Regions from separate parts of the Thermomonospora sp. CIF 1 genome, predicted to be linked through region 2. Evidence: predicted binding sites of a transcription regulator. Region 2 holds the regulator's gene; each other region holds the start of a gene.
The links. The regulator LexA, encoded in region 2, represses DNA repair genes until DNA is damaged. The targets are predictions, from matches to a motif close to TCGAACANNTGTTCGA.
Positions count from the first base shown of each region.

Region 1: uvrA (excinuclease ABC subunit UvrA) is a predicted target of LexA. The motif match lies at 2,937-2,952, and genes of this name have one in related genera.
Region 3: ruvC (crossover junction endodeoxyribonuclease RuvC) is a predicted target of LexA. The motif match lies at 5,354-5,369, and genes of this name have one in related genera.

Region 1 is NZ_MOYN02000018.1:32,593-42,825, forward strand. Features, by position in the region: gene BUE48_RS10845 (molybdopterin-containing oxidoreductase family protein) at 1-808, opposite strand, end outside; gene BUE48_RS10850 (AAA family ATPase) at 861-1,427, opposite strand; gene BUE48_RS10855 (MBL fold metallo-hydrolase) at 1,622-2,287, opposite strand; gene BUE48_RS10860 (hypothetical protein) at 2,427-2,891, shown strand; gene uvrA (excinuclease ABC subunit UvrA) at 3,046-5,937, shown strand; gene BUE48_RS10870 (Rieske (2Fe-2S) protein) at 6,033-6,464, shown strand; gene BUE48_RS10875 (Rieske (2Fe-2S) protein) at 6,589-7,074, shown strand; gene uvrC (excinuclease ABC subunit UvrC) at 7,423-9,477, shown strand; gene rapZ (RNase adapter RapZ) at 9,474-10,233, shown strand, end outside.
Region 2 is NZ_MOYN02000014.1:212,509-222,741, forward strand. Features, by position in the region: gene BUE48_RS07825 (long-chain-fatty-acid--CoA ligase) at 1-843, opposite strand, end outside; gene leuS (leucine--tRNA ligase) at 1,188-3,704, shown strand; gene lexA (transcriptional repressor LexA) at 3,783-4,472, opposite strand; gene BUE48_RS07840 (hypothetical protein) at 5,333-5,497, shown strand; gene nrdR (transcriptional regulator NrdR) at 5,742-6,215, shown strand; gene BUE48_RS07850 (vitamin B12-dependent ribonucleotide reductase) at 6,303-10,233, shown strand, end outside.
Region 3 is NZ_MOYN02000017.1:25,820-36,052, forward strand. Features, by position in the region: gene BUE48_RS10410 (glycosyltransferase family 4 protein) at 1-205, shown strand, start outside; gene BUE48_RS10415 (hypothetical protein) at 205-756, shown strand; gene BUE48_RS10420 (DUF3048 domain-containing protein) at 944-1,948, shown strand; gene pdxS (pyridoxal 5'-phosphate synthase lyase subunit PdxS) at 2,091-3,008, shown strand; gene BUE48_RS10430 (DUF6928 family protein) at 3,130-3,744, shown strand; gene pdxT (pyridoxal 5'-phosphate synthase glutaminase subunit PdxT) at 3,824-4,483, shown strand; gene BUE48_RS10440 (YebC/PmpR family DNA-binding transcriptional regulator) at 4,487-5,236, shown strand; gene ruvC (crossover junction endodeoxyribonuclease RuvC) at 5,395-5,925, shown strand; gene ruvA (Holliday junction branch migration protein RuvA) at 5,922-6,530, shown strand; gene ruvB (Holliday junction branch migration DNA helicase RuvB) at 6,527-7,588, shown strand; gene yajC (preprotein translocase subunit YajC) at 7,752-8,156, shown strand; gene secD (protein translocase subunit SecD) at 8,209-9,963, shown strand; gene secF (protein translocase subunit SecF) at 9,963-10,233, shown strand, end outside.

The sequences.
Region 1 (10,233 bases), on a different contig from region 2:
CGGTGCGCTCGGGCGGGAAGGCGGCGACCAGCCGGCGCAGCGTCTGCGCGCCGCGGGCCTGGCGGGCGATGGCCGCCTCGTCGGCCAGGCCCTCGGCGAAGATCACCTGCAGCAGGGACAGCAGCAGCCACACGTCCCCCTCGGGCAGGATCGGCAGGTGCTCGTGAAGGCGGGCGGTCTCGGTGCGGCGCGGGTCCACCACGATCACCCGGCCGCCGCGCCGCTCGATGGCGGCCAGCTCGTCCTTGATGCGCGGGGCGGTGATCAGGCTGCCGTGCGAGACCAGCGGGTTGGCCCCCAGCATCAGCAGCAGGTCGGTGCGTCGCAGGTCGGGGATGGGCACCAGGACCGGCGAGCCGTACAGCAGCGCGCTGGCGGCGAAGCGGTTGTTGGTGTCCTGGGAGCCGGCCGAGTACAGGTGCGGCGAGCCCAGCGCCGCCATGAACTGGGCGATCCACAGCGGGTGGCTGTAGGAGAAGGCGGCGGGGTTGCCGAAGTACCAGCCGATGGAGTCCCCGCCGTGTTCGGCGCGCAGCCGGCTCAGCCGGCCGGCGATGTCCTCCAGCGCCTCGTCCCAGCTCACCTGCTCGAACTCCCCGTCGGGGCGGCGGCGCAGGGGGTGGAGCACGCGGTCGGGGTCGTTTTGCACCTCCGCCATGGCGATGCCCTTGGGGCAGGCGAAGCCCTTGGAGAGGGGGTGGTCGCGGTCGGGGCGCAGCTGCGTCACCGTGCCGTCCTCGACGGTGGCCACCAGTCCGCACAGCGGCTCGCAGATCCGGCAGTAAGTAATTACTTGCGAGGTGCCCATGGTGGAATTGTTCCCCCCTCCCGGGGCGCTGTCCAGGCTTCCCCGCCCGCGCTCACTCCGGCCCGCCGAAGCGGAACGCCGTCAGCCGGTCGGCGGAGGGACGGTCCAGCACGGTCACGGTGCGGGCGGGCGGCAGCGTCCCCCGCCGGGCCCGGGCCACCAGGCGCCGCCAGCGGCGGCAGTGCCGGGCGAAGACGGCGGGGGTCAGCACCCGCCCGCGGGCCACCTGCCCGGCGCGCGCCACCTCCGGGGGCACGTCCAGCAGCACCAGGTGCAGACTCGCCCCGCGGCGGCGGGCCAGCCAGGCGAGCCCGTGCAGCAGGTGCGGCCAGGTCCCCCGGGTGTGGGCGACCACCGCGCGCCCGGCCGTCAGCGCCCGCGCGATGCGCCACACGTGAGTGGTGTAGACGAACGGGATCTGAGCGCGCGGCGGCAGCGCCCACAGCCGCCGCGCCCACCAGTTGCGCGCCTGCCGGGAGTCGATCACACAGACCCCGCCTGAGACCACCGGGTGCGTCTCGTCCCCGCGCAGCCCGTACAGGCGCGCCAGCAGCGTGCTCTTGCCCGCCCCGGGCAGCCCGGCCACCAGCACCAGCGCCCGGGCCGGGAAGCCCAGCACGATGGGCGCGGCATCGGGCGCCGCGCCCGCGTCACCGGCCGGTGCGGTGGGCGCGGCGGCGGGACCGGGAACCTCGTCGCGCTCGCGAATGGGCCGATCTCCTGTCCACAGGGGGCGGGATCATCCACGATATGCGCCGGGCCTCCCGATCGTCCCTCCCCGGCCGGGACCGGCCGCCCGCCGGGGAAGGGGAGTCACCAGCCGCGCTCGCGCCACTCCGGCAGGTGCGGGCGCTCGGCGCCCAGCGTGGAGTCCTTGCCGTGGCCGGGGTAGAACCAGGTGGCGTCCGGCAGCCGGTCGAAGATCCGCTCCTGGACGTCGGTCAGCAGCTGGTTGAACAGCTCCGGATCGCCCCAGGTGTTGCCGACCCCGCCGGGGAAGAGGCTGTCGCCGGTGAACAGGTGGGGGGAGCCGGCCAGCTCGCCGCCGGCGTCGTACAGCAGCGCGATCGAGCCGGGGGTGTGCCCGCGCAGGTGGATGACCTCCAGCTCGGCCTTCCCCACCCGCACCCGGTCGCCGTGCTCGACCGGCTCGGTCACCGGCTCCGGCAGCTCGCCGGCGTCGATGGGGTGCGCCGTCACCGCCGCCCCGGTGGCGCGCACCACCTCGCTGAGCGCCTGCCAGTGGTCCTGATGGCGGTGGGTGGTGACGACGCGGGTCAGCGGCCCCTCGCCGATCAGCTCCAGCAGCCGCTGCGCCTCTGCGGCCGCGTCCACCAGCAGCTGCTCGCCGGTGGCGGTGCAGCGCAGCAGATAGGCGTTGTTGTCGAAGGGGCCGACCGCCACCTTGGTGATCGTGAGGCCGGGCAGCTCCCGCACGTCGGGCGGTCCCCCGACCTGGACATCTCCGGTGTAGGCCATAGGGCAATCCATATCTCATCATCGGCCCGCCGATCGAGCCCGCCCCCGCCCGTGCCCCCGATCACATTCGTCCGGTTTGCGGCACCGGTCACCAAATCCGCCCGGGCGGCGCTGTTTTCTGGACGGTGGAGGTGAGGCGGTGCTGGCCAGACGGGGGACCGTGACGGAGGGGGAGGCGCGGCAGGCGCTTGCCGAGCTGCTGAGGGCGATCGGGCGGGACGTGGCGGCGACGGGGGCGATCTTGACGCTGGTGCTGGCCGGTCTGCTGGTCCGGCTGCCGGCCGGGCCCGCGCTCGACCCGCTGGGGCTGCCGATCCTGCTCGCCGAGGTCGGGGCGTTCCTGATCTCTGCCGGGTACGCGGTGCGCACCCGGGTGGTCATCCGGCGGGCGCTGGAACGGCTCCGGGAAAGGAGTGGCGCCCCGCTGCACCCCGGGGTGCCCTGGGAGCCGCTCGGCTCATCCGCCGCGCTGGATGAGCGGGAGCTGCGCCGGGAGCTGCGGCATCTGGTGAGCACCGCCTGCCGGTGCCACGACCTGTCCCTGAACGCCCTGGTCTGGGCCTTGATCACCGGCCTGCTGGCGGTGCTGTGGCACGTGATGTGACCGGTGGAACGTGAGGGAAAGCCTCATCTCGGTGGCAGGAGATCTTCGAACACGTGTACGGTTCATAGCGTCCGAGCCGGGTGCCCGTCATGACGGACCGTTCCGTCGGCGCCCGCGGTTAGCCTGATGCCGACTTGTCTGAGACCGGCTCGTCATGAGACCAGCGCGTCTCACCGAGCGGGCCCCAAGGGAGCCGAGTACCGTCGTGCATGACCGTCTCATCGTGCGCGGAGCGCGCGAGCACAACCTCAAGGACGTCTCGCTGGAGTTGCCGCGGGACTCCCTGATCGTGTTCACCGGGCTGTCGGGGTCCGGCAAGTCCAGCCTGGCCTTCGACACCATCTTCGCCGAGGGGCAGCGCCGCTACGTGGAGTCGCTGTCGGCCTACGCCCGCCAGTTCCTGGGCCAGATGGACAAGCCCGACGTCGACTTCATCGAAGGCCTGTCGCCGGCGGTGTCCATCGACCAGAAGTCCACCTCCAAAAACCCCCGCTCCACCGTCGGCACCATCACCGAGGTCTACGACTACCTGCGGCTGCTGTACGCCCGCATCGGCCGCCCCCACTGTCCCGAGTGCGGCCGCCCCATCAGCCGGCAGACCCCCCAGCAGATCGTCGACCGGGTGCTGGAACTGGAGCCGGGCACCCGCTTCCAGGTGCTGGCGCCGGTCATCCGCGGACGCAAGGGCGAGTACGCCGAGCTGTTCCGCGAGCTGCAGTCCAAGGGCTACTCACGGGCCCTGGTGGACGGCGTCATGGTCCGCCTGGACGACCCGCCCAAGCTCAAAAAGCAGGAAAAACACGACATCGCGGTGGTGGTGGACCGGCTGACGGTCAAGGACTCGGCCCGCCGGCGCCTGGCCGACTCGGTGGAGACCGCCCTGGGGCTGGCCGGCGGCACCATCGTGCTGGACTTCGTCGACCTGCCCGAGGACGACGAGCGCCGCACCCGGATGTTCTCCGAGCACCTGTACTGCCCCTACGACGACCTGTCGTTCGAGGAGCTGGAGCCGCGCTCGTTCTCCTTCAACTCCCCCTACGGGGCCTGCCCGGAGTGCACCGGGCTGGGCACCCGCATGGAGGTCGATCCGGAACTGGTCGTCCCCGACCCGGAGAAGACCCTCGCCGAGGGCGCCATCCAGCCGTGGTCCAACGGCCATGTCAGCGAGTACTTCCTGCGGCTGCTGTCGGCTCTCGGCGACGCCATGGGCTTCACCCTGGACACCCCCTGGGAGAAGCTGCCCGCCAAGGTCCGCAGGGCCATCCTCAAGGGGTACGACACCCAGGTCCACGTCAGCTACAAGAACCGCTACGGCCGCACCCGCTCCTACTACACCACCTACGAAGGCGTCATCCCCTACATCCACCGGCGGCACGCCGAGTCCGAAAGCGACGCCACGCGCGAGCGGTTCGAAGGCTACATGCGGCAGGTGCCCTGCCCGGCCTGCGACGGCGCGCGCCTGAAGCCCTCCGTCCTGGCGGTCACCGTGGGCGGCAAGTCGATCGCCGAGGTCGCCGCCATGCCCATCAGCGAGTGCGCCGAGTTCCTGCGGACGCTGGAGCTGGACGACCGCGAGGCGCACATCGCCGCCCGGGTGCTCAAAGAGGTCAACGCCCGGCTGGGCTTCCTGCTGGACGTCGGGCTGGACTACCTGACGCTGGACCGCCCGGCGGCCACGCTGGCCGGCGGCGAGGCCCAGCGCATCCGGCTGGCCACCCAGATCGGCTCCGGCCTGGTCGGCGTGCTGTACGTGCTGGACGAGCCGTCCATCGGGCTGCACCAGCGCGACAACCACCGGCTGCTGGAGACGCTGCTGCGGCTGCGCGACATGGGCAACACCTTGATCGTCGTCGAGCACGACGAGGACACCATCGCCGCCGCCGACTGGGTGGTGGACATCGGCCCCGGCGCCGGCGAGCACGGCGGCCAGATCGTGGTCTCCGGCCCGGTGGAGGAGCTGAAGGCCTCCCCCAAGTCGATCACCGGCGCCTACCTGTCGGGCCGCCGCCGCATCGAGGTGCCCCAGATGCGCCGTCCCCGCACCAAGGGCCGCGAGATCGTGGTCAGGGGCGCCCAGCAGAACAACCTCAAGAACATCGACGTGACGTTCCCGCTGGGGGTCTTCACCGCCGTCACCGGCGTGTCCGGCTCCGGCAAGTCCACCCTGGTCAACGACATCCTCTACAACGCGCTGGCCAAGGAGCTGCACGGCGCCCGCACCGTCCCCGGCAAGCACCGGCGCATCACCGGCCTGGAGCACGTCGACAAGGTGGTGCACGTCGACCAGTCCCCGATCGGCCGCACCCCCCGCTCCAACCCGGCCACCTACACCGGGGTGTTCGACCACATCCGCAAGCTGTTCGCGGCCACCCCCGAGGCCAAGGTGCGCGGCTACCAGCCGGGCCGGTTCTCCTTCAACGTCAAGGGCGGGCGCTGCGAGAACTGCGCCGGCGACGGCACCATCAAGATCGAGATGAACTTCCTGCCGGACGTCTACGTCCCGTGCGAGGTCTGCCACGGCGCCCGCTACAACCGCGAGACGCTGGAGGTCCGCTACAAGGGCAAGACCATCGCCGAGGTGCTGGACATGCCGATCGAGGAGGCCACCCGCTTCTTCGAGCCGATCAGCGCCATCCACCGGCACCTGTCCACCCTCAACGACGTCGGGCTGGGGTACGTGCGGCTGGGCCAGCCCGCCCCCACCCTCTCCGGCGGCGAGGCCCAGCGCGTCAAGCTCGCCGCCGAGCTGCAGCGCCGCTCTACCGGCCGCACCATCTACGTGCTGGACGAGCCCACCACCGGGCTGCACTTCGAAGACATCCGCAAGCTGCTGGGCGTGCTCAACGGCCTGGTCGACAAGGGCAACACCGTGGTGGTCATCGAGCACAACCTGGATGTGATCAAGACCGCCGACTGGATCATCGACATGGGCCCCGAGGGCGGCTCGCGCGGCGGCACCGTGGTCGCCGCCGGCACCCCCGAGGAGGTCGCCCGGGTCGAGGCCAGCCACACCGGCCGTTTCCTGGCCAAGCTGCTGGATCGGTGATCTGCGCGTCCCGCCTCACGACGGCACCGCGCGCCGGTTTTGCTCCGGCGGGGTGGCGGCGGGGGGTATGGGGGTGGACCGGAATCATGGACGCCATGAGCGAGGATGCGAAGAACGCGCCGGCCGGTCAGGTGGGCAGGCGTGCGGTGGTGTGCGGGGCCGCGGCCGTGGGCGCCGCCGCGCTGGCCGGCTGCGGGGTCGGGCAGCCGCGCCGGGCGGAGCCGGCCGCCGAGCTGAAGGGCAAGGAGATCGCCAAGGTCGCCGACGTGCCGGTCGGCGGCGGCAAGGTGCTGCCCCAGTACAAGATCGTGGTCACCCAGCCCACCGAGGGCACCTTCAAGGTCTTCGACGCGCGCTGCACCCACTCCGGCTGTCCGGTGGACCGCATCCGGCAGGGCGCGATGTACTGCCCCTGCCACGGCAGCGAGTTCAAGATCACCGATGGCTCGGTGGCCCGCGGCCCCGCCTCCCGCGGCCTGCTGGAGTACCCGGTGCAGGTCAAAGGGGACGGCCTGGTGATCGTCTGAACCCCGCCGGCGGGCCGGGAACGCAAAAAAGTTGAACGTTCATGGAACTGGCGGTCGTCCCCGTTCGTGATAGGTGGTGTGGACGGGGCCACAGGGGTCCCGGGGGAAACGGAGGACGACGTCCATGGCTCAGGAGACCGCACCGGGAACCGGCGTTTCCGCCCCCGCACCGCAGGCGGACCCGCCGCGGACGGGGAGCACCCGGCGCGGAATCCTGGTCGGCGCGGGGCTGCTGGGGGTGGCCGGTGCCGTGGCCGCCTGCGGCGGCGGGGATGAGACCTCGGGGGCGTCCGGGTCGGGAGGCGGCGCGCAGGCCGCGGCCGGCGGCGTGCTGGCGCAGACCGGCGACATCCCGGTCGGCGGAGGCAAGATCTTCAAAGACCGGGAAGTGGTGGTCACCCAGCCGGCACAAGGCGAGTTCAAGGCCTTCAGCACCAAGTGCACCCACCGGGGCTGCCCGGTGACCTCCGTGCAGAACGGAGTGATCAGGTGCGAATGCCACGGCAGCACCTTCAGCATCGCCGACGGCTCGGTGCAAAGCGGCCCGGCCGACAAGCCGCTGCCCGCCAAGCAGATCATCGTCGAGGGCGGCGGCATCAAACTGGCCTAGCCCCATCCCGGCCGGCCCCGGGTGCGGCGTCGCGGGCGCCGCACCCGGGGCCGGCCTCGCCCGGACGCAAAGTCCCGCCGGTTCCTCTGCGGCGGACGGCGAGCCGGCAGAGGGTGCAAAAGGCGGCAAAGCGCGAGAAAAACGGTGCCGCATCGAGCCGCCCGCGCCGCTGAAAGTTCTCCACGCCCACAACAGGGGAGTTCGTCCATCTCTTTCTTCACCGCCGATCCGCCCGCGCGGCGTCATGATCATGCGGGCGGTGCGCTGAACGATATTCGGATCATGCCGGCGGCGGGCCCGCCGCGCCGTCCCGCGCGTTCTGTCACGGCGCCCCACTAGGCTTTTACCGTGGCTGATCCGGCGAACTACCGTCCCGCGCCCGGGACGATCCCCGACTCGCCGGGGGTCTATCGCTTCCGTGACGAACACGGCCGGGTGATCTACGTCGGCAAGGCCAAGAGCCTGCGCTCCCGGCTGAACTCCTACTTCGCCGATTTCGCGAGCCTGCACCCCCGGACCCAGACCATGCTGCGGACCGCCGCGGGAGTCGACTGGACGGTGGTCGGCACCGAGGTGGAGGCGCTGCAGCTCGAATACTCCTGGATCAAGGAGTTCAACCCCCGCTTCAACGTCCGTTACCGCGACGACAAGTCCTACCCGTATCTGGCCGTCACCCTGGATGAGGAATTCCCCCGGGTGATGGTCATGCGCGGAGCCAAACGCAAGGGCGTGCGCTATTTCGGGCCCTACTCGCACGCCTGGGCGATCCGCGAGACGGTCGATCTGCTGCTGCGCGTCTTCCCGGTGCGCACCTGCAAACCGGGGGTCTTCAAACGCGCCCGCCACAGCGACCGGCCCTGCCTGCTGGGCTATATCGACAAGTGCTCGGCGCCGTGCGTGGGCCGCATCGACGCCGCCGCCCACCGGCGCCTGGCCGAGGACTTCTGCGCCTTCATGGCCGGCGACACCGGCCGCTTCATCAAGGAGATCGAGCGGCGGATGCTGGAGGCCGCCGCGGCCGAGGAGTACGAGCGGGCCGCCCGGCTGCGCGACGACATGCGGGCGCTGCAGCGGGCGCTGGAGAAACAGGCGGTGGTGCTGGGCGAGGCCGTCGACTGCGATGTGATCGCCTTCGCCGAGGACCCGCTGGAGGCCGCCGTCCAGGTGTTCTACGTGCGCGGCGGGCGCATCCGCGGCCAGCGCGGCTGGGTGGTCGACAAGGTCTCCGACGTCACCACCGCCGACCTGGTCGAGCACTTCCTGCTGCAGCTTTACGGCGAGAGCGAGGCGGTGCCGCGGGAGGTGCTGGTGCCGGCCGAGCCGCCGGACGCCGCGGCGATGGCCGAGCTGCTGGCCGAACGGCGCGGCGGCCCGGTGCGCATCCGGGTGCCGCGCCGCGGCGACAAGAAGGCGCTGCTGGAGACCGTCGCCCGCAACGCCGCCGAGGCGCTGCGCCAGCACAAGACCCGCCGCGCCGGCGACCTGACCACCCGCAGCAAGGCGCTGCAGGAGATCCAGGAGGCGCTGGAGCTGCCGGAGGCGCCGCTGCGCATCGAGTGCTACGACGTGTCCAACCTGCAGGGCACCAACGTGGTGGCCTCCATGGTGGTCTTCGAAGACGGCCTGGCCCGCAAGAGCGAGTACCGCCGCTTCGCCATCAAGACGGTGCAGGGGCAAGACGACGTCCGCTCCATCCACGAGGTGATCACCCGCCGGTTCAAGCGCTACCTGGCCGAACGCGACAAGGCCGGGCAGGAGGGCGGCGACGCCGGCGGCGTGCTGGCCTCCTACGGCTTCCAGGAGGCCGGGGAACGGGAGCAATCCGCACCGGCCGGCGGGGCCCGCAAGTTCGCCTACCCGCCGAACTTGGTGGTGGTGGACGGCGGCCCGGCCCAGGTCGCCGCCGCCCAGCGGGCATTGGAGGAGCTGGGCGTGGCGGACGTGGCGGTGTGCGGGCTGGCCAAGCGGATGGAGGAGATCTGGCTGCCCGGCGAGGAGGACCCGGTGATCCTGCCGCGCGGCAGCGAGGGCCTGTTCCTGATGCAGCGGGTCCGCGACGAGGCGCACCGGTTCGCCGTCGCCTATCACCGGCAGCGCCGCTCCAAGGCGATGACCGCCGGTGAGCTGGACGGGGTGCCCGGGCTGGGACCGGCCCGCCGCACCGCCCTGCTCAAGCACTTCGGATCGCTCAAGCGGCTGCGGGAGGCCACCGTGGCCCAGATCGCGGAGGTGCCCGGCATCGGCCCGCGCACCGCCGAGCAGATCGCCGCCGCCCTGCACGGGGGCGCGCCGCCGAACGGGCGTGCCGCAGGGAAGGCCGCGGCGTCCAGGGGGGCGCCGCCGGGGGACGCACCCGGCCGCGTCCCCACCGAGGAAGACAGTGCCGATGGGGGAGGCAGATGACCATCGAGGGCCATAAAGGCAGCCCGGACATCGTGATCGTCACCGGGATGTCCGGGGCCGGCCGCAGCACGGCCGCCAAGGCGCTGGAGGACCTGGACTGGTTCGTGGTCGACAACCTGCCGCCCGGGCTGCTGGCCACCATGGCCGACCTGGGCGGCCGGGTCCGGGAGGCGGTGCCGCGCATCGCCGTCGTGGTGGACGTGCGCAGCCGCGCCTTCACCAGCGACCTGCACTCGGCCATCGCCGAGCTGGAGGCCCGCGGCGTGCACCCGCGGGTGGTGTTCCTGGAGGCCGCCGACGAGGAGCTGGTGCGCCGGTTCGAGGCGGTGCGCCGCCCGCACCCGCTGCAGGGGGACGGCCGGCTGGTCGAGGGCATCACCCAGGAGCGCGAGCTGCTGCGCGAGGTGCGCGCCGAGGCCGACCTGGTGATCGACACCACCGGGCTGAACGTGCACGAGCTGCGGGCCAAGATCGTCGGTTTCTTCGGCGCCCACGGCGGTGAGTCCGGCCTGCGCTTCACCGTGGTCTCCTTCGGCTACAAGTACGGCCTGCCGGTGGACGCCGACCTGGTGGTGGACTGCCGTTTTCTGCCCAACCCGCACTGGGTGCCCGAGCTGCGCCCCAAGAACGGCCGCGACGCTCCCGTCCGCGACTATGTGCTGAGCCGGCACGGCGCCAAGGAGTTCCTCGACTCCTACACCGAGGTGCTGCGGCTGCTGGCCGAGGGCTATGAACGCGAGGGCAAGCACTATGTGA
Region 2 (10,233 bases):
CTCCGGGGAGGTCTCGTCGGTCAGCAGCGCCCACCACATGGTCGGCACCCCGGCGAACTGGGTGACCTTCTCCTTGACCATCAGCTGGATGGCGCCCTTGGGCTCAAAGCGCGGCATCAGCACCAGCGTGGCCCGCCGGTAGAAGCCGACGTTCATCACGCAGGTCTGCCCGAAGATGTGGAACAGCGGCAGCGTCACCAAGAAGACGTCGTCCGGGGACCGCTCAAAGAGCGTGTCGGCCACCATCGTGTTGGTCAGCAGGTTGCTGTGGGTGAGCTCGGCGCCCTTGGGCTGGCCGGTGGTGCCGCTGGTGTAGAGCACCACGGCGGTGTCCTCGGGCTTGGTGACCACCGTCTCGAAGGTCTTGGGCTGGTCGCCGATGGCCGCCCAGAACAGCTCGGCCCCCTCGATGGGGGACTCGGTGACGTCCAGCCCGGTCGGCAGCAGGAAGAAGTGCTCGCAGGTGGGGACCTCGGCAAAGCCCGCCCAGCCCGTCTCGCTCAGCGGCAGCTCGGGGGTGCCCTGGAAGCAGAAGTAGGCCTTGGCCTCCGAGTCGGTCAGGTGGTAGGCGATCTCGCGCTGCTTGAGCAGCACGTTCAGCGGGACGACCACCGCCCCCGCCTTCAGCGCCCCGAAATAGATCATCGGGAAGTAGGGCAGGTTCGGCGAGGAGATGGCGATCTTGTCGCCCGGCTTGATCCCCCGGGAGACCAGCAGGTTCGCCACCTGGTTGGCGACCTGGTCGATGAACGAGTACGACAGCCGCATGTCCCCGAAGACCACGGCGTGGCGGTCCGGCGTCTCCCGCGCGGCGTCCTCGAGCAGAACCGACAGGTTGAGCATGGTACTCCTCGCGAAATGACCCACCAGGGGCCACGTAGGGGCAATCTGTGATGTGTGCTACTCATCCTGTCTCACTGATCCCCGCCCCCGCTAGCCACAAGTAACCACTTATGGGCGGATGAACAGCGTTCTCGCCGCGAGACCTTGCCGCTGCGCTAGTCTTGATGTATGCGAGTGCGCCTGCTTCTCGGCCCGTCGCGCTGACCCGATCGTCGGCGCGGCGTCCCCTCCTGCGTGAGGGGTCTCTTCATGTATGGGGCCCCGAGCCAAAGCAGATGCGAAGCCGCCGGCAAACCCGTACGGCACCTCGTACACCCGTTACCGAAAGACCGGAGTCGACGACCGTGAGCACCGACGAGAACACCCGCCAGGCGTCGGGGAGCACAGCCGGGGCGCAGCCCGCGGACTCCTACGACCCGCGGGCGGTGCAGGAGAAGTGGCAGGCCCGCTGGGCGGAGATGGACCCCTACCGGGCCGAGGAGTCCGACGACGACCCCCGCGAGCGGCGCTATGCCCTCGACATGTTCCCCTACCCCTCCGGTGACCTGCACATGGGGCACGCCGAGGCGTTCGCCATCGGCGACGTGGTCGCCCGCTACTGGTTCCAGCGCGGCTACAACGTGCTGCACCCCATCGGCTGGGACTCCTTCGGGCTGCCCGCCGAGAACGCCGCCATCAAGCGCAACGAGCACCCGGCCAAGTGGACCTACGCCAACATCGAGACGCAGGCCGCCTCGTTCCGCCGCTACGCCCCCTCCTTCGACTGGTCCCGCCGGCTGCACACCTCCGACCCCGAGTACTACAAGTGGACCCAGTGGCTGTTCCTGCGCTTCTATGAGCGGGGGCTGGCCTACCGCAAGGGCGGCCAGGTCAACTGGTGCCCCAACGACCAGACCGTGCTGGCCAACGAGCAGGTCGTCGGCGGGCACTGCGAGCGCTGCGGCGCCCTGGTCGAGCGGCGCACCCTGACCCAGTGGTACTTCCGCATCACCGAGTACGCCGACCGGCTGCTGGAGGACATGAAGCAGCTGGAGGGCAAGTGGCCCGAGCGGGTGCTGGTGATGCAGCGCAACTGGATCGGCCGCTCCACCGGCGCCGACGTCGACTTCGTCATCGAGGGCCGCAAGGAGCCCGTCACCGTCTTCACCACCCGCCCCGACACCCTGTACGGGGCCACCTTCTTCGTGGTCGCCGCCGACGCCCCGCTGGCCGATGAGATCTGCGCCCCCGAGCAGCGGGCCGAGTTCGAGGCCTACCGCGAGCAGGTCTCCCGCGAAAGCGAGATCGACCGGCTGTCGACCGAACGGGAGAAGACCGGCGTCTTCCTGGGCCGCTACGCCATCAACCCGGTCAACGGCGAACGCATCCCGATCTGGGCCTCCGACTACGTGCTGGCCGAGTACGGGCACGGGGCGATCATGGCCGTCCCCGCCCACGACCAGCGCGACCTGGACTTCGCCCGCAAGTTCGGCCTGCCGGTGCGCGTGGTGGTCGACACCGGCGAAGAGGACCCCGCCGTCACCGGCGTGGCCACCCCCGGCGACGGCCGGCTGATCAACTCCGGCCCGCTCAACGGGCTGAACAAAGCCGAGGCCATCAAGAAGATCATCCAGATCCTGGAAGAGAAGGGCCTGGGCAAGGCGGCGGTGAACTACCGGCTGCGCGACTGGCTGGTCTCCCGCCAGCGGTTCTGGGGCTGCCCCATCCCGATCATCCACTGCCCCTCCTGCGGCGAGGTGCCCGTCCCGGACGAGGACCTGCCGGTCACGCTGCCCGACAACCTGCGCGGCGCGGACCTGGCCCCCAAGGGCACCTCCCCGCTGGCCGCCGCCACCGACTGGGTCAACGTGTCCTGCCCCAAGTGCGGAGGCGCCGCCAAGCGCGACTCCGACACCATGGACACCTTCGTCGACTCCTCCTGGTACTACTTCCGGTACTGCTCGCCCGACTACACCGAAGGCCCCTTCGACGTCGAGCAGGTCCGCAAGTGGATGCCGGTCGACCAGTACACCGGCGGCGTCGAGCACGCCATCCTGCACCTGCTCTACAGCCGGTTCTTCACCAAGGTGCTGCATGACATGGGCATGGTGGACTTCACCGAGCCCTTCACCCGGCTGCTCAACCAGGGCCAGGTGATCCTGAACGGCAAGGCGATGTCCAAGTCCACCGGCAACCTGGTCGACCTGGGCGAGCAGATCGCCGAGCACGGCGTGGACGTGGTCCGGCTGGCCATGCTGTTCTCCGGCCCGCCCGAGGACGACATCGACTGGGCCGATGTCTCCCCGGGCGCCATGACCAAGTTCCTGGGCCGGGTGCACCGCATCGCCGCCGAGACCGCCGCCCCCGTCGGCGCCGACCCCGCCACCGGCGACGTCGCGCTGCGGCGGGTCACCCACCGGACCATCGACGAGGTCACCACCCTGGTCGAGGCCTACCGCTTCAACGTCGCCATCGCCCGGATCATGGAGCTGGTCTCGGCCACCCGCCGCGCCATCGACTCCGGCCCCGGCGCCGCCGACCCGGCCGTCCGGGAGGCCGCCGAGACCATCGCGGTGCTGCTGTCGCTGTTCGCCCCCTACACCGCCGAGGAGGCCTGGGAGCTGCTGGGCCGCCAGGCCCCGGTCGCCAAGGCCGGCTGGCCGAGCGCCGACCCGGCCCTGCTGGTGGAGGAGGAGGTCACCTGCGTGGTCCAGGTCGCCGGCAAGGTCCGCGACCGGCTGCAGGTCTCCCCGTCCATCTCCGAGGAGGAACTGGAGCGCCTGGCGCTGGCCTCCGAGAAGGTCACCGCGGCGCTGGGCGGCGCCGGCATCCGCAAGGTCATCGTCCGCGCCCCCAAGATCGTCAACATCGTCCCGGCCTGACGACGGACGGCCTGGGCGCCGCCTTCGGGTGGCGCCCAGGCCGTCTGAGCGTGTTACGCCGGTGGTGCGGCCCGGCGGTCAGATCTTGCGCAGCACGGCCACCACCCGGCCCAGGATGGTCGCCTCGTCGCCGGGGATGGGGTCGTAGGCCTTGTTCTGCGGCATCAGCCAGATGTGGCCGTCCTTGCGCTTGAACGTCTTGACGGTGGCCTCCCCGTCGATCATCGCCGCGACGATGTCGCCGTTTTCGGCCACCGGCTGCTGGCGGACCACCACCCAGTCGCCGTCGGCGATGGCCGCCTCGATCATCGAGTCGCCGGAGACCTGCAGCAGGAAGTGGGTGCCCTCGCCGACCAGCTGCCGGGGCAGCGCGAACACATCCTCCACGCTCTCTTCGGCCAGGATGGGGCCGCCGGCCGCGATCCGGCCGACCAGCGGCACCATGGCCGCCTTCGGCGCCGCCTCGGCCCCCTCGGCGGACGCCGCCGCGCCGGCCGCCCGCACCGGGGCGCCCTCCGGCATCCGCACCTCCACCGCGCGCGGCCGGTTCGGGTCGCGCCGCAGGTAGCCCTTGCGCTGCAGGGTGCGCAACTGGTGGGACACGCTGGAGGTGCTGGTCAGCCCCACCGCCTCACCGATCTCCCGCATCGAGGGGGGATAGCCGCGCCGCTGCACCGAATCCCGGATGACCTCCAGTACCATGCGTTGGCGCTGGGTGAGACCGCTGTCGTCCATCGGCCCGTCGGGCAGCTGCCGGACCTTGCTCATCGCTCGACCGCCTCCTGGCGCTGGACGTGGCGGCCTGACCGACGCGCCACTGGTACGGGACCCTCACTCCTTCGCTGTTATGGCACGTTAGCGCGGATCCCGCTGCTGATCAAACAACTGTTCGAAAAAAGTCGGCGTGTCCTCCTCGCCCCGCGCCGGGCCCATGCGATACAAATCGCACATCCGTTCGATCGAACTTTCATTCGAATCACTCGATCGGAGGCCAGCCGATGGCGAGCCCGTCCCCGACACCCCGCCCCCGCCGAGCCCTCCTCACCCGCAAGCACCTCACCCTCATTCCCTGCGGCACCGACGAGCTCCCACCCGAGCTTTTGACCTCCATCCGTCCGGACTCCCCAAAGCCCCGCCGACGAGGCGACGCCCTCCAGGCGCCGGGCCGTCAGAGCCCTCCCGGCCGCGGCCTGACCCGCGGCTCCTTTCGCCCCGACGTCCCGACGCGCCGAGAGCCGCCCGGCCGGAGCATCGCCCGCGGCGAGCCGGCCCGCCGGAACTCTCCCGGGGCGGACCCGGCTCACGGCCCATCCCGCCGCGGCGCGACGAGCCCCGGCCTGGCGCGCCGGCGGCCGTCCGGGCGAGACACCGCCCGCGGCGAGCCGGAACACGCCCCCGAACGCCGGCAGCCGTTCGAAGGGAAACCGGCCCGGGGCCTCCCGGGCCCCGACATGAGGCGCCCGCAGCCGCTCAGGCGGCGCGTCGCCCGTGACGGGACGGTGCATCGCGGCTCTCCCACGGGCGGCCCGTACCGCAGGCGCTCGCCCGCCCACGGCAGGGCGGGAGGCGCCCCGGCGGGCGGCCGGCCGTCCCGGGACAGAAGACGCCGGGACCCCGCCGCCGGGCCGGTGCGGCTGACCCGGCGCGGCAAGGGCGCGGTCACCCTCGCCGTGGCCGCCTTGACCCTGGGGGCGTTCTGGCTCGGCACCGAGCAGGGCGCCCGAGCCGACCACGTCACAGACCCCTCCCCGCACTCCCAGGCCGTCCCCGTGAACCACGGCCGAACCCCCTGAGACGGCCCCGCCCGCAAGAGCGGGCCTCCCGCTACCGCCTACCCGGCCCGCACGCCGACGCGACACGCCGAGGCCGGCGGACATGACCTCCTGTGATCAGCGCTACTGGCGCCCGCAGGCCGGTTCAGGTTGCGCAGCCCTCCGCCGAGCCCCTACGGTTGACCACAACATCTAGTAATTACACCGATGTGATTATCCACAGGTTGTGGTCACACGGCGGTCTGTCAGGGGAGGTCGACACAGGGTGCACTGCCCGTTCTGCCGCAACCCCGACAGCCGGGTGATCGACAGCAGGTCCGTCGAGGACGGCACGGCCATCCGGCGCCGCCGGTCCTGCCCCCAGTGCGGGAAGCGCTTCACCACCCAGGAGACCGTGCTCCAGATGGTGGCCAAGCGCAGCGGGGTCACCGAACCCTTCTCCCGGGAAAAGATCATCGCGGGGGTGCGCAGGGCCTGCCAGGGCCGGCCCGTGAGCGAGGACGCCCTGGCCAGGCTGGGCCACCAGGTGGAGGAGGCGATCCGGGCCACCGGGCTCGCCGAGATCCCCTCCCATGAGATCGGCCTGGCCATCTTGGGACCGCTGCGGGAACTCGACGAGGTCGCCTACCTGCGCTTCGCCTCCGTCTACCGGGGGTTTGAGTCGCTGGAGGACTTCGAGCGGGAAATCCAGTCGTTGCGCGCCGCCGCCAAGGAGCGGCGCGAGCAGCACGACGACTGAACCGGCCTCGGCCGGCGGATGAGCCGGCCTTCTGACAACGTTCATCCTGTTATGGGCTCCGCCATGGGCCTGGAGGGGGATAGAGTCATGACCGAAACAGTGAGCGGCTCGGCGCCCAGGCGCGGCAAGCGCAAAGGGCTCAAGATCGAGCGCATCTTCACCACTCCCGGCGTGCACCCGTACGACGAGGTCACCTGGGAACGCCGGGACGTCGTCATGACCAACTGGCGCGACGGCTCGATCAACTTCGAACAGCGCGGCGTGGAATTCCCCGACTTCTGGTCGGTCAACGCCGTCAACATCGTCACCTCCAAGTACTTCCGCGGAGCCGTCGGCACGCCCGAGCGCGAGTGGAGCCTCAAGCAGCTGGTCGACCGGGTCGTCAAGGTCTACGTCGACACCGGCAAGGCCCACGGCTACTTCGCCTCCGACGAAGACGCCGAGATCTTCGACCACGAGCTCAAATACGCCCTCATCCACCAGATCTTCAGCTTCAACTCGCCCGTCTGGTTCAACGTCGGCACCAAATCCCCCTGGCAGGTCAGCGCCTGCTTCATCCTGTCCGTGGACGACACCATGGAGTCGATCCTGGACTGGTACAAGGAAGAGGGGATCATCTTCAAAGGCGGCTCCGGCGCCGGCCTGAACCTCTCCCGCATCCGCTCCAGCAAGGAACTGCTGTCCTCCGGCGGCACCGCCAGCGGCCCGGTCTCCTTCATGCGCGGCGCCGACGCCTCCGCCGGCACCATCAAGTCCGGCGGCGCCACCCGCCGCGCCGCCAAGATGGTCGTCCTCGACGTCGACCACCCCGACATCGAGGAATTCATCTGGACCAAGGCCCGCGAAGAAGACAAGATCCGCGCGCTGCGGGACGCCGGCTTCGACATGGACCTGGGCGGCAAGGACATCACCAGCGTCCAGTACCAGAACGCCAACAACTCCGTCCGCGTCTCCGACGAATTCATGCGCGCCGTCGAAAACGACGAGGAATTCGGCTTGCGCGCCCGCCTCACCGGCGAGGTCATCGAGACCGTCAGGGCCCGCGACCTGTTCCGCGCCATGGCTCAGGCCGCCTGGGAATGCGCCGACCCGGGAATCCAGTACGACGACACCATCAACGACTGGCACACCAACCCCGAAACAGGGCGCATCACGGCAAGTAACCCTTGCTCGGAGTACATGAGCCTTGACAATTCCTCGTGCAACCTGGCATCCATCAACCTGCTGAAATTCCTGCGCGAGGACGACACCTTCGATATCACGCGGTTCGTCAAGCTCACCGAGCTGATCATCACCGCGATGGATATCTCCATCACCTTCGCCGACTTCCCGACCGAGAAGATCGCCGAGACCACCCGGGCCTACCGGCAGCTGGGCATCGGCTACGCCAACCTGGGCGCCTTGCTGATGGCCACCGGGCACGCCTACGACTCCGAGGGCGGGCGGTCGCTGGCGGCCGCGATCACCTCGCTGATGACCGCCACCGCCTACCGCCGCTCCGCCGAGCTGGCCGGCATCGTCGGCGCCTACGACGGGTACGCCCGCAACGCCGAGGCGCACAAGCGGGTGATGCGCAAGCACGCCGCCGCCAACGACCAGCTCCGCCCCCTGGAGGAGATGGACAAGGCCATTCACGCCGAGGCCACCAGGCAGTGGTCCCAGTGCCTGGCCCTCGGTGAGAAGAACGGCTACCGCAACGCCCAGGCCAGCCTGCTCGCGCCCACCGGCTGCCTGACCGGGGAGACCCTCGTCACCACCGACCGGGGACTGACCAGGCTGTCGGAGATCGGCGACGTCTACGGCGACCGGTGGCAGGACCTGGACATGACGGTTTCCACCGACGCCGGTCCCCGGCGGGCGACCAAGTTCTTCGTCAACGGCGAGGAGCCGACCCGGCTGATCCGCACCGAGGGCGGCTACACCATCCAGGGCACCCTCACCCACCGGGTCAAGGTCGTGGACGAGCGCTCCGGCGAGTGGGTGTGGAAGCGCCTGGCGGACATCGAGCCGGGGGACCTGGTGCCGATGCAGCTGGGCACGCTGGTCGGGGAGTCCCGCCGGGTGCCGCTGCCCGTCCTCGACCAGGCCTACTACACCGACGACCGGACGATCACGGTGCCGGATGCCGTCACCGAGGAGCTGGCCGAGCTGGTCGGGTACTTCATGGGGGACGGGAGCCTGCACGCCAAGGGCATCCGGCTGTGCGTCCCCGACACCGACCTCGACGTCGCCGACCGCCTCGGCATCCTGGCCAAGGAGCTGTTCAACCTGCAGCCGGTGGTGCGGCAGGCCGAGGGCTACCGGGAGCTGACGCTGCAGTCGGTGCGGCTGGCCCGCTGGTGGCGGGCGGCCGGTTTCGCCAAGGACCTGCCGGGCGTCGACCACGCCGGCAAGGGCTGGACGCCGCGAGTGCCCTCGGCGATCCTGGAGACCAACGACCCGGCGATCTACAGCGCGTTCCTGCGCGGCCTGTTCGAGGCGGACGGCACCGTGGCCGAAGGCGTGCCGAGCCTGTCGACCTCTTCGGAGTCCTTCGCCGGGGAGATCCGGACGCTGCTGCTGGCGCTGGGCATGGTCACCACCACCCGCCGGACCGCCAGCGGCTTCGGCGGCCCGGTCTTCCAGGTGCGGCTGCGCAACACCGATCACGCGCTGCGCTTTGAGGAGATCGTCGGCTTCATCGGCGAACGCAAGGCCAGGCTCGTGGTTCAGCTGGAGCCGGCCCGGTCGGCCAAGGAGGACTACGTCGTCCTGCCGCGCCCGGTCTGGGAAGAGCTGGTGCCGGCCGGGCACCGCTCGCGCGACGCGGTGCTGCAGTCGCTCAGGAAGACCGGCGGGGTCGCCCGGATGCTCGCCCAGGAAATCTTCCAGGAGACGCTCGACGAGCGGCTCCAGCACGCTCTGGGTTATGCGTTCGAGCGGGTCGCAGAAAATGCCGACGGCGGAATCCAGCCGACCTATGACCTGTCGGTTCCCGACAACGTCACTTACGTCGCCAACGGCATGGTGAGTCACAACACCATCGGCTTGATGATGGACTGTGACACCACCGGGATCGAGCCCGACCTGGCCTTGAAGAAATTCAAGAAGCTGGTCGGCGGCGGGTCGATGGAGATCGTCAACCACACCGTCCCGCGGGCGCTGCGCAAGCTGGGCTACCAGCAGGAGCAGGTGGAGGCCATCGTCGAATACATCTCCGAGCACGGGCACGTGGTGGACGCGCCCGGCCTGCGCCCCGAACACTATGAGGTGTTCGACTGCGCGATGGGCGAGCGGGCGATCAGCCCCATGGGCCACATCCGGATGATGGCCGCGGTCCAGCCGTTCCTGAGCGGGGCCATCAGCAAGACCGTGAACATGCCCGAGCACGCCACCGTCGAAGACGTCGAGAAGGTGTACTTCGAGGGGTGGAAGATGGGCCTGAAGGCCCTGGCGATTTACCGGGACAACTGCAAGGTCGGGCAGCCGCTGTCGGCGGCCGGGAAAAAGAAGAAGGAAAAGGAGGAGGCCAAGGGCGAGGCGGCGCCGGTGCCCACGCGGCCGGTGCGGCGGCGGCTGCCCAAGCAGCGGCCGGCGACGGTGACGCGGTTCTCGGTGGCCGGGGCCGAGGGGTACATGACGGCCTCCACCTACCCCGACGACGGGCTGGGGGAGGTGTTCCTCAAGCTCGGCAAGCAGGGGTCGACGCTGGCCGGGGTGATGGACGCCTTCTCGATGGCGATCTCCATCAGCCTCCAGTACGGGGTGCCGCTGGAGACGTGGGTGGAGAAGTTCACCAACATGCGCTTTGAGCCGGCCGGGATGACCGACGACCCCGACATCCGGATGGCCACGTCGGTGATGGACTACATCTTCCGGCGGCTGGCGCTGGACCACCTGCCGTATGAGAAGCGAGCCGAGCTGGGCATCTTCACCGCCGAGGAGCGGGCGATGCAGGCCAACGGGGAGGACCCGGCCACGCTGCACACCGACGAGCAGGTGGCGCGGGAGACGCTGGCGCAGAGCGCCGAGATCGACC
Region 3 (10,233 bases), on a different contig from region 2:
GTTCCCGGTCGGCGACCATGAGGCGCTGGCCGCGGCCGCCGCCGAGCTGCTGGACGACCCGGCGCGCCGCAAGCAGCTGTCGGCCGAGGCCCGCGCCGCCGTGCGCGCCTACGACTGGTCCACCGTGGCCCGCGAAGTGGTACGCGTCTATGAGACCGTCGCGGTGGACGGCATGAGCGTCGTCGAGTCCGGAGTCACCGCCTGATGCCGCCTTCCTGGCTGCTGGACGTCCTGCTGGGCGTGGCGTTCCTGGTCCTGGTCGGCATGTACGTCTCCTGGCGGGCCACCAGGCTGGACCGGCTGCATGTGCGGGTGGAGACCGCCCGCGCGGCACTGGACGCCGCGCTGGTGCGCCGCTCGGCCGTGGCCTTGGAGCTGGCCGCCTCCCGGCTGCTGGACCCGGCCACCAGCCTGGTGCTGGCCACCGCCGCCCACCGGGCGCGCACCGCCGACGCCGAAGGCCGCGAGTTCGCCGAAAGCGACCTGTCGCGCGCCCTGCGGGCGGTGGTCGGCCAGCCCGACTTCCGCGCCACCTTGCTGGCCGCCCAGGGCGGCTCCGGGGAGGAGGGCACGGCGCTGCTGGACGAGCTGGACGCCGCCGCCCAGAAGGTCATCTACGCCCGGCGCTTTTACAACGACGCCGTCGCCGCCGCCCGGCTGGCCCGCCGCAAACTGCTGGTCCGGCTGATCCCGCTGGCCGGCCGGGCGCCGTTGCCGGACTTCTTCGAAATCGACGACGCCGCCCCGCGGATCTGAGCACGCTTCCGGCGCGCCCGGCCCGTGGCCGGTGCCGTCGAGGACGGGGCTCGGCTGCGGGGGGCGGCACTTGGCCGGATCCGGGCCTCCCCAAAGCCCGGCGGAGGGCTCTTTGGGGCGCGGAAAGGGCTCACCGGTCGGTTACGCTCGGCACATCGCGCCGCGAACACCGGAGAAAGGGCCGAACGTGCGATTGGTGATGAGCCGGGCCACCGCCGTGCTCGGGATCTGTGCCCTGGGGGCGGCCCTGGCCGCCTGCTCGGGCGGCGACCCCAAGCCGTCCCCCTCCTCGGCGGCCCCCGCCACCACCGCGCCGGCTCCCCCTTACCACCCCTTCACCGGGGGGACCAGCGGGCTGCGCAACCCCGTTCTGGCCGTCAAGATCGAAAACACCCGGCCGGCGCTGCCGCAGTCGGGCGTCCGCGAAGCCGACATCGTCTACGTCGAGCAGATCGAGGGCGGGGAGACCCGCCTGATGGCCGTCTACTCCTCCAAGCTCCCCAAGCGAGTGGGCCCGGTGCGCAGCGCCCGCATCTCCGACCTGCAGATCCTGCGCCAGTACGGGAAACCGGCCTTCGCCTTCTCCGGGGCGCACCCGGAGTTCAAGCCCCAGCTGCGCCGCGCCCCCCTCTATGAGGTCTCCCACGAGACCAGCGAGCCGGCCTACTACCGCTCCCGTGACCGGCGCATCCCCTACAACCTCTATGCCGACCCCGAAAAGCTGCTGAAAGCGGCGCCCAAGGCCGACCTGCCCCGCGACATCGGCTTCCGTTTCGGCCCCGCTCCGGCCGGCGGCAAGCCCACCAAGAGCCACACCGCCCGCTGGCCCGCCGCCCGCATGGGCTTCACCTGGTCGGACAAGGAGAAACGGTGGCTGGTGACCCACGACGGGCGCCCCGACACCGCCGCCGAGGGCGGTGTGCTGGGCGGGCAGACCGTCGTCATCCAGTACGTCAAGACGACCCGCTCCCGCTTCCGGGACGTCCTGGGCGCCTACACCCCCGTCGTGCACACCGTCGGCAGCGGACGGGCCCTGGTGCTGCGCGACGGCATGTCCTATGAGGCCCGCTGGTCGCGGCCCGGCCCCGCACAGGGCACCACCTTCACCACCGCCGGCGGCGAGCCGATGACCTTCGCGCCGGGCCAGGTCTGGATCGTCCTGGTCAACGACGGCAAGCCCGTGATTCCCTGACCGGTGCCGGCCTTCGGGAGGCTCTGTTTCCCGCGACGTGATGCGGATCTCCCGGCGCCGCCCGGTCGCGGCGGGTCAAGCAGGTCGCCGCCAGGCAATACCATGGATAACGTCACAGTCGTCCGTTTCGTGAGGTAAGCCGGTGTCCGCTTCCACTCCCGCCCCCGCTCAGCCCACCCCCGAGACCGGTACCGCCCGGGTCAAGCGGGGCATGGCCGAGATGCTCAAGGGCGGTGTGATCATGGACGTGGTCACACCCGAGCAGGCCAAGATCGCCGAGGATGCCGGTGCGGTCGCCGTGATGGCCTTGGAGAGGGTGCCCGCCGACATCCGCGCCGAAGGCGGCGTGTCCCGGATGAGCGACCCGGAGATGATCGAGGGCATCATCAACGCCGTGTCCATCCCCGTCATGGCCAAGGCCCGCATCGGGCACTTCGTCGAGGCCCAGGTACTGCAGGCGCTCGGGGTGGACTACATCGACGAATCCGAGGTCCTCACCCCCGCCGACTACGAAAACCACATCGACAAGTGGGCCTTCACGGTGCCGTTCGTGTGCGGCGCCACCAACTTGGGCGAGGCGCTGCGCCGCATCAACGAGGGCGCGGCCATGATCCGCTCCAAGGGCGAGGCCGGCACCGGTGACGTCTCCAACGCCGTCACCCACATGCGCCGCATCCGCTCGGAGATCCGGCGGCTGTCGGCGCTGCCCGAAGATGAGCTGTACGTGGCGGCCAAGGAGCTGCAGGCCCCCTACGAGCTGGTCAAGGAGGTCGCCGAGACCGGCAAGCTGCCGGTGGTGCTGTTCACCGCCGGCGGCATCGCCACCCCGGCCGATGCGGCCATGATGATGCAGCTGGGCGCCGACGGCGTGTTCGTCGGCTCGGGCATCTTCAAGTCCGGCGACCCGGTCCGCCGCGCCGAGGCGATCGTCAAGGCCACCACCTTCTACGACGACCCCGATGTGATCGCCAAGGTCTCGCGCGGCCTCGGTGAGGCCATGGTCGGCATCAACGTCGACACGCTGAGCGAGCGCGAGCGGCTGGCCAACCGCGGCTGGTAACCCCGGCCGCACGGCGAGGGCCGATCGGCCCTCGCCGCTCGCCTGCGGGCGGGTTAGGCTGGGCGCGGCTATCGCAAACGCCGATCGTCGGCGGCCCGGGCGACCTCCAGGAGGGGAGACAATGGCCTGGTCGGTTGCGCTCGCCTGTGCCAGCGCCGGACCACCGGCCGAGGTGTTCCGGCCGGGGCTGAGCCTGGACCCGGACGCCGCGGCACGGGTGGCCCGTGGCCTCTACCCGGCGGCCAGGCTCGTGGAGACCGGCGAGACCGTCCTGGACTTCGCGCTGTGGCCGTATGAGGACGAGCTGTTCGTCGGCGCCTACGAGCGGGCGCTGCTGGTGTGCGACCGGCGCCTGTTCGGCATGGACGAGGACGCCCGCCGCATCGCCGACACCGTCGGCACCGCGCTGCCCGGCGGCCAGGGCGGGGTGCTGGTGCTGCACAGCGTGATCTCCGGCTGCTGGTTCCGCCGCTACGAGCACGGCCGGGTGGTCCGCGAGGTGTACGTGACCGCCGAGGACGGCGTGGTGATCGACCAGGGCGAGCGCCTGCCGGCCGAGCGGCCCTACTGGAAGGCCATCGACGCAGGCGCCCAGGACGTGCCGCTGCCGTTCGACCAGGAGTCCTTCGGCCTGGAGCTGGCCCAGACCTACATGCTGGGCCGGGGCATCGCCGACCGCGGCGAGGACGGCTTTTTGCCGTTGGAGCTCCCGCTGCGCCGCTTCAAGATCGGCTGAGGCGGGTCCCGCCGTGCACGCCGCGCGGCGCTGAGCGTTTACTCTCATAGCAGTCCACATGTCCCCAGAAGGGCAGCCCGTGACCGATCCTGTGACCAGTTCCGTGACCGATTCCGTGACCGGCCCGGTGCCGACGATCGGCGTCCTCGCCCTGCAGGGGGATGTGCGTGAGCACGCCCGCGCGCTGCGCTCGGCGGGCGCCCGGGCGGTGCCCGTGCGCCGGCCGCAGGAGCTGGAGCAGGTGGACGGGCTGGTGATCCCGGGCGGGGAGTCGACCACCATGTGGAAGCTGGCCCGGGCCTTCGACCTGCTGGACCCGCTGCGCAAGCGCGTGGAGGCGGGCATGCCGGCCTACGGCTCCTGCGCCGGCATGATCATGCTCGCCGACCGCATCCGGGACGGGGTCGCGGGCCAGGAGACCGTCGGCGGCATCGACATGACGGTCCGCCGCAACGCCTTCGGCCGCCAGGTGGACTCCTTCGAGACCGACGTCACGCTGCCGGTCCTGCAGCCGCCCGGCCCGTTCCGGGCGGTCTTCATCCGCGCTCCCTGGGTGGAGTCGGTCGGTGACTCAGTTGAGATCCTCGGGCGCATCGAGGGGGGTGAGCGGACCGGTAGGATCGTCGCCGTCCGTCAGGGGCGCCTGGTGGCGACCGCGTTCCATCCCGAGCTCACCGGGGACTTTCGCGTGCACCGGTACTTCGCCGAGCTGGTGCGTCAGGCGATGGAAGAGGGGTAGACAATGGCCGGCCATTCCAAATGGGCGACGACCAAGCACAAGAAGGCCGTACTGGACGCCAAGCGCGGCAAGCTGTTCGCCAAGCTCATCAAGAACATCGAGGTGGCGGCGCGCACCGGCGGCGGCGACCCGGACGCCAACCCCACGCTCTATGACGCCATCTACAAGGCCAAGAAGAACTCCGTCCCCAACGACAACATCGAGCGCGCCCGCCGGCGGGGCGCCGGCGAGGAGGCCGGCGGCGCCGACTGGCAGACGGTCATGTACGAGGGCTACGCCCCCGGCGGGGTGGCCCTGCTGATCGAGTGCCTGACCGACAACCGCAACCGGGCCGCCTCGGAGGTCCGCACCGCCGTCACCCGCAACGGCGGCTCCATGGCCGAGCCCGGTTCGGTGTCCTACCTGTTCAACCGCAAGGGCATCATCATCGTCCCCAAGAAGGACGTCACCGAGGACGATGTGATGATGGCCGTGCTGGACGCCGGCGCCGAGGAGGTCAACGACCTCGGCGAGAGCTTCGAGGTCGTCAGCGAGCCCGGCGACCTGGTCGCGGTGCGCACCGCGCTGCAGGAGGCCGGCATCGACTACGAGTCCGCCGAGGCCAAGTGGGTGCCCAGCGTCTCGGTCCCGCTGGATGAGGAGACCGCCAAGAAGGTCTTCCGCCTGATCGAGGCGCTGGAGGACAGCGACGACGTCCAGGAGGTCTTCGCCAACTTCGACGTCTCCGACGAGGTGCTGCAGGCCGTCGGCTGAGGCCGCGCGGCGGCACCGGCCGGCGCCCCGGCGGACGGCCGGGGCCAGCACCGCCCCGCGCGACACGCCCACGGCGGGATGAGCGCAACGTCGGTGTCCGCCGGTAACGTGGCATCGTCGAACAGACGATCGAAGAGCCGACCGAAAGGCGTGATGGCGTGCGTGTGCTGGGCGTCGATCCCGGGCTCACCCGGTGCGGTGTCGGGGTCGTGGACGGCGCCCCGGGCAAACCGCTGCACCTGGTCCACGTCGAGGTGATCCGCACCAGCCCCGACGCCGACATCGCCGAACGGCTGCTGGGCATCGAACGCGGCATCGAGGCACTGCTGGATGAGCACGCCCCCGACGCGGTGGCCGTGGAACGGGTGTTCGCCCAGCACAACGTGAGCACCGTGATGGGCACCGCCCAGGCCGGGGCGATCGCCATCGTGGCCGCCGCCCGCCGCGGCCTGCCGGTCGCGCTGCACACCCCCAGCGAGGCCAAGGCCGCCGTCACCGGCAACGGAAGCGCCGGCAAGGCCCAGGTCACCATGATGGTCACCAGGCTGCTGCGGCTGCCGGCGGCGCCGAGGCCCGCCGACGCCGCCGACGCCCTGGCCCTGGCGATCTGCCATGTGTGGCGGGGCGGCGCCCAGGCCCGGCTGGAGGCGGCCCGCCGGGCGGCGGGATGGACGGGAGGCAGACGATGATCGCCTTTGTCAGCGGGAAGGTGGCCGCCGCCGGGCCCGACCACGCCGTCGTGGACGTGGGCGGGGTGGGGCTGACCCTGCAGTGCACCCCCGCCACGCTGGCCGGCCTGCGGGTCGGCGAGCAGGTCACCGTCCCCACCTCCCTGGTGGTGCGGGAGGACTCCCTGACGCTGTTCGGCTTCGCCGACGACGACGAGCGCGCCGTCTTCGAGCTGCTGCAGACCGCCAGCGGCGTCGGCCCCCGCCTGGCGCTGGCGATGCTGGCGGTGCACAGCCCCAACGCGCTGCGCCGGGCGGTGGCCGCCGGGGACGTGGCCGCTCTCACCAAGGTCCCCGGCATCGGCAAGAAAGGCGCCCAGCGCATCGTGCTGGAACTGAAAGACCGGCTCGGCGCTCCCAGCGGGGAGGAGGAGGCCGCCGCGCCCGCCCCCGCCCGCGCCGAACCCTGGCGCACCCAGGTCCAGACCGGGCTGATCAACCTCGGCTGGTCGGCCAGGGAGGCCGAGGCCGCCGTGGAGGCCGTCGCCGCCGAGCTCGACGGCGGCCCCCTCCCCCCGGTGTCCGCCCTGCTGAAGTCCGCGCTGCGTAAGCTCAGCAAGCCATGAGCGATCACGACCGCCTGGTCTCGCCCCGCGCCGGAGCCGACGGCGAGGAACGCGCCATCGAGGCCGCGCTGCGCCCCAAGCGCCTGGACGACTTCGTCGGCCAGCAGCGCGTCCGCGAGCAGCTGTCGCTGGTGCTGCACAGCGCGCTGCGGCGCGGCCGCACCCCCGACCATGTGCTGCTGTCGGGCGGCCCCGGGCTGGGCAAGACCACCCTCGCCATGATCATCGCAGAGGAGCTGGGCAAGCCGCTGCGCATCACCAGCGGCCCGGCGATCGAACGGGCCGGGGACCTGGCGGCGGTGCTGTCCACCCTCTCCGAGGGGGAGGTGCTGTTCCTGGACGAGATCCACCGGATGGCCCGCCCCGCCGAAGAGATGCTCTACATGGCGATGGAGGACTTCCGGGTGGACGTGGTGGTCGGCAAGGGCCCCGGCGCCACCGCCATCCCCTTGGACATCGCCCCCTTCACGCTGGTGGGCGCCACCACCCGGGCCGGCATGCTGCCCGGCCCGCTGCGCGACCGGTTCGGCTTCGTGGCGCACATGGACTTCTACGAGCCGGCCGAACTGGAGATCATCATCCGCCGCTCGGCCCGGCTGCTGGGCGTGCGGATCGAAGACGACGGCGCCGCCGAGATCGCCGCGCGCTCCCGCGGCACCCCCCGCATCGCCAACCGGCTGCTGCGCCGCGTCCGCGACTACGCCGAGGTCCGCGCCGACGGCGTGATCACCCGGGAGCTGGCGCGGGCCGCGCTGACCCTGTACGAGGTGGACGAGCGCGGCCTGGACCGGCTGGACCGGGCGGTGCTGGGAGCGCTGCTGCGCAAGTTCGGCGGCGGCCCGGTGGGGCTGTCCACGCTGGCGGTGTCGGTGGGGGAGGAGCCGGAGACCGTGGAGGTGGTGGCCGAGCCGTTCCTGGTGCGCCAGGGCCTGCTGGCCCGCACCCCCCGCGGCCGCATCGCCACCCCGGCGGCCTGGCGGCACCTGGGACTCACCCCGCCGCCGTCGGCGCCGCTGGCCGACACCCTGTTCGAGGTGGAGGAGGCGGACTCCGAATAACCGTTCGGGAACTTCCTTCCCGTCCGGCTCGTCCTGTCGTTGCCGGGTGTTCGCGTAGTCTCTACACTCCGGGACTTGTTCGCCGTCCCCAGCCGGCGGTCCTGCGCGTTGACACCAGTCCGGTGAGAGGCTGGGGCAACCCACATTGGAAGGATGCCCTTCAATGGGCGACAGCATGTTGTTGGCACAGACTTCTAGCGGGAGCGGGGCTTTCAACCTGATCCTGCTGCTGGCGATTCCGATCGTCTTTTACCTGCTGCTGATCCGGCCGCAGAACAAGCGCCGCCGTGAGCAGATGCAGATGCTGAACTCGCTGCGGCCCGGCGTGCGCGTCATGACCACCAGCGGGATGTTCGCCGATGTGGTCGCCGTCGACGACGACGGGGTGGTGCTGGAGATCGCCCCCGGCGTCGAGGCCCGGTTCGTCAAGCAGGCCGTGATGAACGTCGTCTCCGACGATGCCGCGGACGGCGATGCGGACGACGAGGCGGATGAGACCGGCGAGGACGCCGGGTCCGGTGTCGAGCTCAGCAAGGACGGCGACAAGAAGCCCGGCGGCACCGACTGAGGCGGACGAGCCCTCTGCCTGACCGAGCTGGAAGCGGAAGAGAACCCCCACATTGGCAGCGCCGCGTACCCCCTCGCGGCCCGGCCGGACGCTCCTTGCGCTCTTTGCCGTCCTGGCCGGGCTGACCGGGGTGATGTTCCTGCACGGACAGACCACCCCCAGGCTCGCCCTCGATCTGGCGGGCGGCACCAGCGTCACGCTCACCGCCGAGACCGAAGGCGGCGGCAGCCCGCCGGATGCGCAGATGCAGCAGGCCGTCAAGATCATCCGTAATCGGGTCAACGGCCTGGGCGTCTCCGAGGCCGAGGTCAGCCGGCAGGGCGCCGACCACATCGTGGTGCAAGTGCCGGGCACCGGCGACCAGCGGAGAGTGGTCGACCTCATCGGCACCACCGCCCAGCTGCAGTTCCGCCAGGTCCTGGTGTCCGCCGGCCCCGGCCCGCTGACGGGGGCCGGTCCGTCCCCCTCGCCCAGCGGCAAGGAGGACAAGGCCGGCCAGAGCCCGGGCCCGTCGCCCTCCGCGACGCCCGCGCCCCAGGCCACCGCCCGGCCGCGGGCGCTGTCCCGGGCGCTGACCGACCCTTCCGCTCAGCCGTCCCCCTCGGCCACCCCCACACCGTCGGCGTCCCTCCCCACCGACCTGCAAGAGCAGCTCGACCAGTTGATCCGCCGGCAGGACGGGCAGCTCGACTACGCGGGCATCGGGGACAAGGCCGTCATCACCCAGTTCGAGCGGCTGGACTGCACCGCCCAGGACAAGAAGGCGCCCGGCGCCGACGACCCGGCCAAGCAGTGGGTGGCCGCCTGCGGGGAGGACGGCTCGGCCAAGTACATCCTCGGCCCGGTACGCGTGGAGGGCCGGCAGATCGACGAGGCCGAGGCCGTACCGCCCAACATGCAGGAGGGCCGGTCCACCTGGTCGGTCCAGCTGAAGTTCAAGTCCCAGGGCGCCCGGCAGTTCGCCGAGCTGACCGAGGAGGCCTACCGCGCCTCGGTGAGCAGCCCGCGCCGGCAGATCGCCATCGTCCTGGACGGGCGGGTGGTCTCGGCCCCCCAGATCAACGAGCCCATCACCGGCGGCACCGCCAGCATCGACGGCCCGGCCGAGACCTTCACCCAGACCTACGCCATCGACCTGGCCAACAAGCTCAAGTACGGGGCGCTGCCGCTGAAGTTCGAACGGGGCCAGGCCGAGACGGTCTCCTCCACGCTGGGCTCCGACCAGCTGGAGAAGGGCATGCAGGCCGGTGCGCTCGGCCTGGCGCTGGTGGTGGCCTACTCGCTGCTGTACTACCGGGGCCTGGGGCTGGTGTCGGTGGCCAGCCTGGCGGTCGCGGCGGCCATCACCTACCTGGCGGTGGTGCTGCTGGGATATGAGGGCACCCTGGGCTTCCGCCTGTCGCTGGCGCACGTCATCGGGCTGATCGTCTCCATCGGCATCGCCGCCGACTCCTTCATCGTCTACTTCGAGCGGCTGCGCGACGAGCTGCGCGAAGGACGCCCGCTGCGCTCTGCGGTGGAGAGCGCCTGGGTGCGGGCCCGGCGCACCATCCTGGTCGCCGACGCGGTGATGTTCATCGGCGCCGCCGTGCTGTATGTGCTGGCGGTCGGCGGTGTGAAGGGCTTTGCGTTCGCGATCGGGCTGACCACGCTGATCGACGTCGTGGTGGTGTTCTTCTTCACCAAGCCGATGGTGACCTTGCTGGCCCGCCGCCGCTTCTTCGCCCGGGGCCACCGCTGGTCGGGTCTGGACCCCGACCGGCTGCGCAAGAGCCGGCCCGCTCCCTCCCTGGCCGAGGAGTCCTGATGCCTGCCATCCGCGCCGTGCTGTCACGGATCTACAAGGGCGAGGTCAGCGCGGACATCGTCGGCCGCCCCAAACTGTGGTACTCGCTGTCGGCGCTGCTGCTGGCGTTCTCCATCGCCGGGCTCCTCGTACGGGGCCTGACCTTCGGCGTGGAGTTCACCGGCGGCTCGGTGTTCACCTTCAAAGCGCCGCAGGCGTCCATCGAGCAGGTGCGCGCCACGGTCGCCGAGGCCGGGGCCCACCAGGTGATCGTGCAGGAGACCGCCACCA